DNA from 3 places in the Robertmurraya sp. genome. Region 2 is predicted to be linked to each of the others. Evidence: riboswitches for the same ligand, from Rfam matches in the RefSeq annotation. Region 2 holds a riboswitch; each other region holds the start of a gene.
The links. A riboswitch is a leader RNA that binds a small molecule or an ion and turns the genes downstream of it on or off. The one in region 2 is predicted to bind cobalamin.
Positions count from the first base shown of each region.

Region 1: it holds a riboswitch for cobalamin, as region 2 does, so the genes downstream of both, ACGLXV_RS18590 (ribonucleoside-diphosphate reductase subunit alpha) here and cbiB (adenosylcobinamide-phosphate synthase CbiB) in region 2, are expected to answer to the same signal.
Region 3: it holds a riboswitch for cobalamin, as region 2 does, so the genes downstream of both, ACGLXV_RS04070 ((2Fe-2S) ferredoxin domain-containing protein) here and cbiB (adenosylcobinamide-phosphate synthase CbiB) in region 2, are expected to answer to the same signal.

Region 1 is NZ_JAKFCQ010000149.1:18,181-22,423, forward strand. Features, by position in the region: gene ACGLXV_RS18590 (ribonucleoside-diphosphate reductase subunit alpha) at 1-2,188, opposite strand, end outside; cobalamin riboswitch at 2,517-2,714, opposite strand; gene ACGLXV_RS18595 (DHA2 family efflux MFS transporter permease subunit) at 3,196-4,243, opposite strand, start outside.
Region 2 is NZ_JAKFCQ010000072.1:31,110-35,352, forward strand. Features, by position in the region: gene ilvD (dihydroxy-acid dehydratase) at 77-1,750, opposite strand; cobalamin riboswitch at 2,024-2,210, shown strand; gene cbiB (adenosylcobinamide-phosphate synthase CbiB) at 2,402-3,367, shown strand; gene cobD (threonine-phosphate decarboxylase CobD) at 3,342-4,243, shown strand, end outside.
Region 3 is NZ_JAKFCQ010000035.1:6,543-10,785, forward strand. Features, by position in the region: gene cobJ (precorrin-3B C(17)-methyltransferase) at 1-623, opposite strand, end outside; gene ACGLXV_RS04065 (HoxN/HupN/NixA family nickel/cobalt transporter) at 624-1,337, opposite strand; gene ACGLXV_RS04070 ((2Fe-2S) ferredoxin domain-containing protein) at 1,341-1,724, opposite strand; cobalamin riboswitch at 1,837-2,024, opposite strand; cobalamin riboswitch at 2,161-2,353, opposite strand; gene ACGLXV_RS04075 (multidrug effflux MFS transporter) at 2,570-3,802, opposite strand; gene ACGLXV_RS04080 (putative zinc-binding protein) at 4,086-4,243, opposite strand, start outside.

The sequences.
Region 1 (4,243 bases), on a different contig from region 2:
AATTAAGCAAATCCTTCGCTTTAATATCATGTCTCACATACAAGTTAAAGCTGATCGATTGGTCGATATGGCGTTGACGAGCAGCGTTTTGGCGAATACTCCACACTTGGTCTAACTCATGCCTTGCTCTTCGGTAGTACGTGTATGTGCGATGGTTCAAGTCAGGTGCGGTTACCTTGAACTTAAAGTTCTTCTTTTCCTCCGCATATTCAACTGCGTACAACGGATCAATTCCATCTGTAGAGCCGCCAATTTTCGCAGTGGAAGAATTCGGAGCAATCGCCATCAGCCAGCCATTACGAATACCGTTTGTCTTTACTTGTTCCTTTAGTTCACTCCAACGCTCAGAAGTGTAATTTCTTCGCTCGAAGTATTTTCCTGAAGCCCATTCTGACGTCTCAAATTGACTGAAGGCTCCTTTTTCTACGGCAAGCTCCATAGAAGCTCGAATCGTATAATACGCAATATTTTCATATAGTTCATCTGCAAATTGGACCGCTTCCTCTGATTCCCAATGAATGGATTGTAATGCCAAAAGATGATGCCACCCAAATGTTCCTAAACCGACAGCACGGTATTTTTGGTTTGTTAGTTCGGCTTGTCCGACTGGAATCGTATTAAGATCGATGACATTGTCTAGCATACGAACCTGAATCTTTATTAATCGTTCGAGCTCATTGGCACCATAAGCCTTTGCCAGATTGATAGATGACAGATTACATACAACAAATTCTCCGGGCTTTCTCACGATTACTAGATTGCCATCTTCGTCCTTGTATTCTTTTACAATCGTTGTACTCGACATGTTTTGGGCGATTTCTGTACATAAATTACTGCAGTAGATAGACGTTCTTCCTTCTGCACGCTTGTTAGGATTTTGACGATTCACCTCATCTCGATAGAACATATAAGGTGTACCTGTTTCGAGCTGTGCCACCATAATTCGGGCCATAATATCCATCGCACGGTAGGTTTTTCTTGGTAAGAGTGGCTGATTCACAGCTTCTTCGTATTTTTCTGTAAAATACTTTCGATCTTTTTCATCGTAAAAATCCTCTAGACCAAGAGGTGTTCCGTTTTCATCCTTCCAGCCCATCAACTGCTTCACCTGATGCGGACAAAATGTATGCCATTCTCCAATGCTTCTTCCGCTTTCATCTTTCTCCAGAAGCTTTTCCATAAATAAATCGGGGATTGTGACTCCTGTAAAAATATCATGAGCCTTTCTTCTCTCGTCCCCATTATTGGTCTTTAGTTCAAGGAAGCCATTCATCACGTCTTTGTGGAATACATCTAAATAAATGGCAACTGCCCCTTGTCTTTGACCTAACTGGTCCACGCTAACGGCAGTGTCATTAATCAAGCGGATCCATGGCACGACTCCAGAGGACATCCCTTTGAACCTTTTAATATCGGAACCTAGCGCACGAACCTTTCCGTAATAAATTCCGATGCCGCCGCCTTCTTTACTTAAGCGAGCGATGTCCCAGTTATTTAGATAAATGCCGTCTAGCGAATCATCCACTGTGTCGATAAAACAAGAGGACAGCTGACCAAAGTTCTTCCCTGCATTTGATAAGGTTGGTGTTGCTACCGTCATATATAAATGGCTAAGAGCCCAGTAAGCTTCTTTTACTAACTCTAGTCTTTTGCCTTTAGATTCATTCATCATGATGGTCATCGCAATAACCATGAATCTTTCTTGCGGTAACTCATATACATTTCTATCATGATCTCTTGCAAGGTAACGATCAGCAAATAAAAACAGTCCAATATAGTTGAAAAGCTTATCTCGTTCTGGACTGATTGCCACTGCTAATTCTTTAATTTCTCCCTCTGTATACATTTGCAGCAGTTTAGGAGAGTAGATCCCTTTCTCTGTTAACGTTTCTAGCAAATCGTAAAAGTTCCCATATGTATGTGATGAATCGTATTTTCGATTTTGCGAAGCTTGTTTGTATAATTCGGTTAAGTATATGCGCGCGGCAACAAATGTCCAATCTGGCTGGTCCATCGCGATTTTATTTAAAGAATAAAATAAAGCTTGTTGGCTCACTTCTTTTTTTGCTGCCTCTAATTCATTTACCATTTTCGTCATCTCAGTGGCGTCTAATTGATAAGTTGAAGAACACTCTTCAATCGCCTTTAACACCGATTTATAATCTTCAAGTACATCTACTACTGTCATGATCGTCCCTCCTGAAATTTTGAAAAGCGCAAGCGCCCGTTTTGCGCACGACAGGACTGGAGCCCTTTGACTGAGATAAAGGAAACACGGAGAGCGCAAGCGATCCGATGTTGACTTATCGTAGGGAAGAGAGCGAAGTACACTAGTCGCTGGGCGCTGGAGCTAGACACTGTTCAAAGTTCAAAAACTTATACTTTCTTTTCTAATAAAAAATCCGCTCAGTGGTTCCTTGAGCGGATGAAACGATTTCAGCAAAAGACAAACAGGCAAAAATACTTTTTTGTCTTCTGTCGCCATCGTCTCATCTTCCCAAATCCCCGAAGAAGTTGAAACATCTTAAGTAAGATAGGTCTCCTGACTTATGCTTCACTCTACTTTGAACCCTTCCCATTTAGGCACCTACATCTCGTAAGCAATCTTCACAGTGGCTTGTTCATTTTGTCAGCATTTACAGTTGCGGGGGCAGTTCTGGTCTTTCACCAGATTCCCTATTAAGCCGTACGGCATCTTATCTTAAGGCAACAACACAATATATAGTTATTTTTTCACTTTTGTATATCCATATCTAGATTACAAACTTAATAGTAACGGTAGTTTAGTAGATACGCAAGTATAAAATGTTGATTTGGGTAAAATATTGTTATTGACTTTAAGCGGTGAGGGAAGGAGATATTGTATTTGTAGGGAATGGTAGATTTTTATTTATTTTCTCGTCTTTTGAACTAGATTTTAATAAAACGGGTGGAATTTAGAGGTAAACTCAATCTTTCAAATGATTTTTTTGGGAGATTAGTTGATTTTTTCTCTAGTTTTGGTTTTTATTTGCGATTTTTAAAATTTATTTGCGATTCTGAGATTTTATTTGCGATTCTCAATTTTTATTTGCGATTCTGAGACTATATTTGCGATTCCCGATTTTTATTTGCGATTCTAGAGCTTTACTTGCGATTCTCATTTTTACATTTTTTAAAGAAGACCCTCAATTTCGAGGGTCTTCCGTACATTTATTAATTTTCAGCTAGCTTTGTAGGTACAACCTTTGACACTTCTTTTTCTTCTATTAGATCCTCCGCTTGTGTTGCCCGTTTGATAAAGAATGCGAGGATAAATGCAACAATAGAAATTCCTGTAGCCACTAGGAAAGCATCATTAATTCCTTCGAGCATCGCCTTCATCATAATCTGCTCTTTCATTTGAGCGATCATTTCAGCAGTTGGCTGAGCTGCTCCTGCTCCTTGACCTGCAGCCGTCTTCATGGCTTCGTCAGCAAGTTCTTTGGCGTGTGTTTCTGTACGATTGGACATAACCGTAACTAGTAATGCGGTTCCGATTGCCCCAGCTACTTGGTTTAACGTATTGTTCATTGCCGTACCATGTGGATAGAAACGCGTCGGAAGCTGATTTAGTCCGTTTGTTGAAACAGGCATCATAACAAATGACATACCGATCATTCGAACCGTGTAAAGTATTACTAAGTGAGTATAACTTAAGTCTACCGTTAACTGACTAAACTCATACGTGGTGATAACAGTGATTCCTAAACCAATTAGCGCCAATATTCGACCACCAAATTTATCAAACAATCTCCCCGTAATAGGTGACATAATAGCCATTGCGATGGCACCTGGTAGGAGCATTAGCCCCGCGTCTAGTGGAGAAATTCCACGAATCGTTTGAACATAAATCGGAATAAGGATCATCCCTGAGAACAATGCCATGTTTGTTACCATGGAAATAGAAGATGACAAGGCAAACATTGGGTATTTAAACACTTTAAAGTTTAACAACGGATTGTCTTGCTTTATTTGTTTTAAAATAAATACTACTAGCGATATGAAACCGACTGCAATAGCCAGGTACACATGAGGACTGTCCCAACCCTTGCTTCCTGCCGAACTGAAGCCGTAAAGTATCCCACCAAATCCAATACTTGATAAAACTAATGAGAAAAAGTCTAAACGAAGATTGCTCTTTTCTTTCTTATCTTTTAAAAGGAAGAATCCGATTAATAACACTAATACTGAAATAGGGGTAATAAAGTGGAAAAGCATTCTC
Region 2 (4,243 bases):
GCTGTAAGCGGAAAAAATTTTAAAAAAAGATAAAAACACCCATCCACAAAAAGTGAATGGGTGCCATTGAGTAAAATTAGATTTTCATAACTCCACCGGTGCTAGCAGATGTTACAAGCTTCGAATAACGAGCTAGATAACCCTTTTTCACCTTTGGTTCAAAGCCTTTCCAGTTTGCTTTACGCTCTGCCCATTCTTCGTCAGATAAAACAACGTCCATGGAACGAGCGTCAACATCGATTATAATTTGATCTCCATTTTGGATAAACGCTAATGGTCCACCTTCAGCAGCTTCCGGTGATGCGTGACCGATAGACAATCCACGTGAAGCACCAGAGAAGCGTCCATCTGTTACAAGAGCAACCTTCGCGCCAAGTCCCATTCCCATGATTTGAGAAGTTGGAGCTAGCATTTCAGGCATACCAGGTCCACCTTTTGGACCTTCGTAACGGATCACTACAACGTCGCCTTCTTTAACTTTTCCGTTCGCAATGCCGTGAAGAGCTTCGTCTTGTGAATCAAACACAACAGCAGGTCCTTCATGACGATTTCCACCAGTGATTCCACCTGTTTTAATGATGGCACCGTCTGGAGCAAGGTTTCCAAATAATACTGCAAGTCCACCCTTTTCGCTAAATGGGTTATCAATGGAATGAATCACATCATAGTTCTTAACATCACAGCCAGCAATATTTTCACCAAGTGTTTTCCCTGTAACTGTTAATGTATCCAAGTGAAGGGCTCCTTCTTTCTTAGATAACTCGTTTAGAACTGCAGAAACTCCGCCCGCTTCATGCAAATCTTCAATAAACACATCAGAAGCTGGAGCAAGCTTAGATAAGTGAGGTACACGTGCTGCTACTTCATTGATTCTACCGATTGGGTATTCAATCTCTGCTTCATGAGCTAGAGCTAAAGTGTGTAACACAGTATTCGAAGAACCACCTAAAGCCATATCTAGAGCAAATGCGTTATCGATTGCTTTTTCCGTTACGATATCACGAGGCTTAATATCCTTTTCGATTAGTTCCATTAACTGAGTTGCTGATTTTCTAACGAATTCTCTACGCTCAGGAGCTACAGCTAAAATCGTTCCATTACCAGGTAGAGCCAATCCAAGGGCTTCTGCTAAACAGTTCATCGAGTTTGCTGTAAACATACCAGAACAAGATCCACATGTAGGACAGCCGAACTGTTCTAATTCTAAAAGTCCCTTGTCATCAATTTTTCCAGCTTGGTATGCACCTACACCTTCAAATACAGAAGAAAGTGAGATCTTTTTGCCATCGCTAGTTACTCCAGCCTTCATCGGTCCACCACTTACGAAAACAGTAGGGATATTTAAACGAAGTGATGCCATTAACATACCTGGTGTGATTTTGTCACAGTTCGGGATACAAACCATACCATCAAACCAGTGAGCAGCTACTACTGTTTCAACTGAATCAGCAATAATTTCACGGCTTGGAAGCGAGTAGCGCATTCCGATATGACCCATCGCGATTCCATCATCTACACCAATTGTGTTCATTTCGAATGGAACTCCGCCCGCTTCACGGATAGCATCTTTTACAATTTTTCCAAACTCCTGTAAGTGCACATGTCCTGGCACGATATCAATGTAGGAATTAACTACCGCGATAAACGGCTTACCAAAATCCTCTTCTTTTACCCCAGCCGCACGTAAAAGGCTTCGGTGTGGTGCGCGATCAAATCCCTTTTTTATCATATTACTTCTTAATTCTGCCAAAATAATTCCCTCCCAATCTATCAAAAACCAATGGTTTTAATGTTTTAAATTATTAAAAAATTTTAACAAATAGAAGGAGACTTGTAAAGAAAGATGACAAAACAATTATATGGTAGATTTTAAAAGTTACCCTCATTCGTACTGTTTTGTTGCTTTTTAATGTTCTTATAGTGATAGTAGTATGGCGTTTCCGATTTGTCACAATGAAAAAATTAATGTTAGTAATTGCCTTGTCATTCCCTTTTTACAAGATTAGTATTAAGATATGAAAAGTATATATGAGCAAGAATAGGCGTACTTCTTTTTAGAAGTCTAGGGAAGTTGGTGAAAGTCCAATGCGGTCCCGCCACTGTAAATGGGAGCATACTGTAAAGAACCACTGTGCAATAAAGAATTGCATGGGAAGGTGCAGAAAGCAATGACCATGAGCCAGGAAACCTGACTATATCTTGACACCGTGTACCTACGAGGATAGGTGGTGTGGTCGGTTTCTTACATAAGGAAGAAGCTTATTCCAACATCTCCATTTTCGGATGGAGATGTTTTTTTTATGTAGTTTCACCTTCCCCAAGCTGGTGTTGCTACGCAACAAAGGCTTTCTTCGGGTGGAAACTGACCAACTTGTTAAATGTCTAAAAAGGAGGGTTACCCATGTTTCTTCAACATTTATTGGCAATGACAATTGCTTATTTTATTGATTTGCTTCTTGGTGATCCTGTTAGTTGGCCTCATCCGGTGAAGTGGATCGGAACACTGATCTATAAGATTGAAGAAAATTGGAATAAAGGGACGCGGAAAAAATGGAAGGGACTCGCTATGGTGGTTACGCTTCTCCTGCTCGTCGTGGGGATTACGATTCTAATTACGATGCTAGCTTATCATGTTCATTTCATGGTCGGAATTGTGGTTGAAGCGGTGATCATATGGACGACGATCGCTCAAAAAAGCTTAAAGGAAGCAGCTATGACGGTGTACGGTCCGTTAAAAAAGGGAGATCTCGTGGAAGCTCGTCACAAGCTATCGTATATCGTTGGGCGTGACACGGATCAACTTGATGAACAAGGTGTGGTTCGCGCGACAATTGAAACGGTCGCAGAAAACACAAGTGACGGAGTAACTGCTCCCTTATTTTGGGCGTTACTCGGTGGTGCACCTCTCGCGATGCTGTACCGTGCGGTCAATACTTGTGATTCGATGGTGGGTTATAAAAATGATAAATACATGGAGTTTGGCTGGGCGTCGGCGAAGCTTGATGATTGGTTAAATTTGATACCAAGTCGCCTAACCTCCATCTGTATGCTCTTTAGCAATAAGCCTGTCCGATCCTCGGTAAAAGAGTCAGCAAAAATCGTTCTTCGTGATGCAAAAAAACATCCGAGCCCAAACAGTGGATGGGGAGAAGCAGCTGTGGCTGCCTTACTTGGAATTCAACTCGGAGGAATCAATTATTACAAGGGCATTCGCTCCGATCGAGCAAAAATGGGAGAACCCTATTTTCCTGTTACTGGAGAGCATATATTGCAAACCAATGGCATTTTAACTCGAACCGTACTCACATTTTTACTTTTATTATGGATTGGAGGGATGATCGTTGAAGTGGCCTACGCACGGATCTAATCCTCAATTTTTATATGAAGCACTTCATCTCCAAATGCCTGAATCAGTGATTGACTTTAGTGCCAATATTAACCCGCTCGGTCCACCAACCATAGTAAAAGACAGGTGGAATGAGCTGTTACCGCTTGTTTCTGATTATCCGGATCCAACGGCAGAAAGACTAACAGGTTTGCTTGCAAAGAAAGAAGGAGTAAGAAACGAGCAAATCTTAGTTGGTAATGGAGGGGCGGAGCTTATTTCTTTGGTCGGACGACTGCTCACTGGTAAAAAAGTGCTTATCGTACAACCAGCCTTTTCCGAATACGAAGAAGCATGCCGAGTGAATCAATGTGAGGTGCGCTATCACTTGATGGATGTAGAAAGCTGGGAATTACGTTTAAATGAATTACTAGTGAACTTACGTGAAGTAGACGCTGTATTTCTGTGCAACCCAAACAATCCAACGGGAATGTTTTTTCCGAAACAAACAATTGAGCTTCTTGCACGTGAATGTGCCAAATACGAAACCTTTCTCATCGTCGACGAAGCCTTTTACGACTTTATAGAAGGGTACGAATCAACCGTTTCCTGTCTCCAACATGGCGGAAATATGATCATTCTTCGTTCCATGACAAAAATGTTCAGCATTCCAGGAATCCGCCTTGGATACTTAATTGCCAATGAAGCCCTGCTAGCAAAGATTAGGCTAAGCAAACCGCATTGGAGTGTGAATGCGATAGCTATGAAGGTGGGTGAATGGTGTTTGTCAGAAAGTGACTATGTAGAACAAACCATTCAATTGATAAATCAGGAGCGGGAGAAGCTACAGTCTTTTTATCGTGAACAGGAGTTCTCTTATTCCCCATCAACTGTAAACTTTTATTTGCTAAAAGATAC
Region 3 (4,243 bases), on a different contig from region 2:
GTAATGCTTTGACGATCACGATAGGCACTTTTTACAAGTCCAACCGGTGTCTCCGGCGATCGGTATTTTAATAGTATCCGCTGTGCCTCGACAATTTGTCGGGTTCTTCTTCCGCTCATTGGGTTATACAAGGCAATCACAAAATCTGCTTGTGCAGCTGCTTCAATTCGTTGTTCAATCAACCTCCAAGGAGTCAGATGGTCACTTAGGCTGATCGTGCAGGCATCATGCATGACAGGGGCTCCCAATAGGGATGCACATGAATTGATGGCTGAGATTCCTGGAATTACTTCAACCTCAACACCCGTGTCTTGCTTCCAGCCTTTTTCAACCAACACTTCGTACACAAGACCTGCCATTCCATAAACACCTGCATCTCCACTAGAGATCACTGCCACTTTTTTTCCGAGCTCGGCCTGCCTCACTGCCTCTTGAGCTCGAGTTACTTCTTCTGTCATCCCTGTGCTAATGATTTCTTGTCCGTCGAGTAGTCTTTCAATCAGTTCCACATACGTTTTGTATCCGATGATCATATCGCTTTCTTGAAGCGCTTTTTTTGCTCGGTCCGTAATATGCTCCTCACTTCCGGGACCAAAACCAATGACTAACAGCTTTCCTTTCAATTACGCTCCTCCTTTCAATAGTTCCGCCATCATAAAAATTCCTAGAACTAAGCTATAGGCTCCTGTTATCGTTCCTAATAGTAAAAACAGCTTGTCTTTCACTCTAGCTTTCATAAATCCCCATGAAAGACAAAACGTAATTCCGATCGTTGCTATGAGTAACCCAAAAACAAATAGAGTCAGTTGAATAAGGGCAACGGTTATATTATCAAGCCCCGTCGCATTAGAAATTATCGCGATCTGAGTCGGACTTTCCACACCAATGCCGTGAAGAATGCCAATAATAAACGCTCCAACGGCACCGAGTTTCGTAGGTGAAAGTTGATTGGTTTTTGTTCCTGATTTCACCTTATTAGCGATGTTATGAAAAAACTCAACAACAATTCTTAGTCGGCTTTTATACTCGTAATCTTTCTTTTGTTGAAAAATCGACCAAATAATAAACATTCCGAGCAAAATAAGGGTGAAGCTAACGAGCATTTCTAGTACTTGCTTCGTTGCATCTGGAAGTTGTAGACCAATATAAATAAATAACACTCCAATAACCATCACAATCATGCCGTGGCCAATGGCATACATCACACCAAGAGTAAGCTGTTTCTTCTTACGCTGCTCACTGCCAACCATGTCGGCAATCGCTGCTACATGATCTCCGTCGATTCCATGCCTCATGCCAATAAACACAGCAAGCAGTGCAAACATGATAAATTCCATAGGTCATACCTCTTCTTTCACTTTTTTCGAAATTCCCTCAATACTATCTGAGTTTTCAGGTGCTACGAAGCCTTCCTGGTCGTATGTATAAATAACAGATTCTTCTAGTATCTTTCCTTGTGCGAGATGACTCCGTACGATTTCTCGTCCCATGTCCTCTGTAAGTGCCTTATACCAGATGCCTTCTGGATAAACGATGGTGACACAAGCATCCTTGCATCTTCCATTGCATCTCGTTCTTGTTGTATGAATCTTGTCGTCCAACTCCAACTGCTTAATTTCATCACGAATCGCTTGCGTTACTTCTTCTCCCCCTTTTCTCATGCAACTACTTCCATTACAAATCAAGATGTGATGCTTTGTCCCATTTAAATTCCATGTTGTCATGTTTTCCACTCCCTTACATTTTTTGTAATAAAAAAGCACCCCTACAAATAGAGGTGCATAAGAACATACGCAATGTACATCTTTCTACACATCTACCTATAGTCCCGTAGGTATGTGACACACTTTATAGGCAGGTCTCCTGGCTCTGGTTCCTTGCTTTTGTTACGTCTTCCCGATTTTACTCAGTGACCATTTGTAACAAAGCTCCCCAATACAGTGGCGGGTACCGCGACGGCTTTTCACCGTGCTTCCCTTTTAAGCAAAAGTTTTTTCTTTTGCACCTATCAAGTAAACTATGAAGTTATCAACCCAATGAAAGATTTCCATAAAAAAATCCGCTCACAGGAATGAACGGATGAAACGAAAGCATGAAAAGACAAACAGAAATACGGTCCCTTCTCACCATCGAAACACCTTCTCTATTCCCGGAGAAACTGAAACGTTTAAAAGTAAGACAGGTTTCCTGACTCGTGCTTCCTCCTACTCTAAGACCTTCCCATATCCATACGAATCACGTATGCACACAGTGGATTTCTTATTTCGTCCACACATACAGTTGCGGGTACAGCTCTGGATTTTCACCAGATTCCCTATTAAGCCATTTAGGCATCTTAACTTTCTGGAAAACTATTCAATTAAGCTAGATTCTATATTAGATGAATCTTTCTTATTTTTCAACTACTTATATAACGAACACGACAGATTTCCTACTGAAACGTAACTCACATGGCGAGCCAACCATTAGATATATTGATTAATTTAAATTCATACACATGCACTTCATTTGGTAAATTGAACGATACCTTAAAAGAAAAGACGCTACCCTTTTGGATAGCGTCTAGATATTATACTGAGATTTTTCCGGGTTCTTCGATAGCTGGTTTTTCAACGGAAGCCTTTCGTACGAAAAGAAAATACGATAGAAAAGCTAAAAAGCTAGCACCAAAGATAATGGATCCCATCGGTATGGCTGAATTCTCACCTGCAATCCCTACAAGTGGTGATGAAATAGAGCCGAGGATAAATGGTAACAATCCTAATAGAGCCGACGCGCTACCAGCAATATGCCCTTGTGACTCCATGGCAAGTGAAAACGATGTGGTTCCAATAATCCCGATTGATGCAACGAAGAAGAAGATAGGAATAACAACAGCAATTAATGGTGCCTTTAGTAATAACGCAACAAGAAGAATGGCACCTGAAACATTTGACATGGTCAGACCTATAACTAAAAAAGTCTTTTCAGATATCACGTCAACGAACTTCCCTACTGCCTGACTTCCAAGAATCAAACCAATTCCGTTTAATCCGAATAATAAACTAAATACTTGTGGCGAAACTCCATAAATATTTTGATACACAAATGGAGTACCAGAAACATAAGCAAAAATTCCAGCCACAATAAATCCTTGTGTAAAGGCATATCCCGTAAACTGACGATCTTTTAATAAAGTTCCAAAGTTACTAAAGGTTTGACCTATATTACTAGGAACACGCTTTTCCGTAGGTAGCGATTCTTCCAGCTTTGAAAATACCGTAAAAAATAAAACTAAACCCACAACACTTAAAACGACAAATACTCCCGTCCAATTCGTAAAGGCTAGAATCGCGCCGCCTGCAACAGGAGCGATAATTGGACCAAGATTACTTACTAATGTTAATAACGCAAAAAACTTCGTTAATTCTCTTCCACTAAACTTATCGCGAACGACCGCTCTCGAAATAACGATCCCGCCTGCTGCTGAAAATCCTTGCAAGAAACGAGCCGCAATAAAGAAATAAATATTCGGAGCAAATGCACAAATGGCAGAGGCAACTAAATACATAATAAGGAATATTAATAATGGTTTTTTCCGTCCCTGCACATCACTCATTGGACCGATAATCAATTGCCCCAGCCCTAAGCCTAACAAACAAGAAGTTAAACTAATTTGTACGAAGGATGCCGTTGTACCGAACTCTTCTACAATAGTCGGAAAAGAAGGCAAATACATATCGATGGTAAACGGACCTAAGATCGCCAGAGATCCTAGAAGCAATGCAAGCTGTAAACGCTTTGTACCTGTTAAATTGTTCAAGTTCCTCTCGCCTTTCTTTTTAAATATGAAGATTCATAATTTCCTAAGTTTGTAACTTTACCATTCTATAACATTGCATTACTAAAGTAAATTGTTTCGGTCGTTGAAATATATAATAATTTTGGGGTTTTATTTATTAAGATTTTGTATGCAGTTACAACGTAGTGATAGAAGGGATCGTTACTTTTTTTGTGGTGAGATCAAGTTTGGGTCTTCAGTGGAAGTGCTCGTTTATCAATCTAGAAAAAAAGGATATGTCCAAGGCGAACATACCCTTTATTGATTATATGAGCTCTACTATTCTCTCATAGGTCGTCATAAACACATCTAAGTCTGGGTCTTCCCCTTTTTTCTTTACCACATTAAAATTGGAAAGGTCAAAATGATGGGTTGGCTGAACACCGTGCCTTGCGAGGCAGTTTTTTGTACATGCCAACGGAC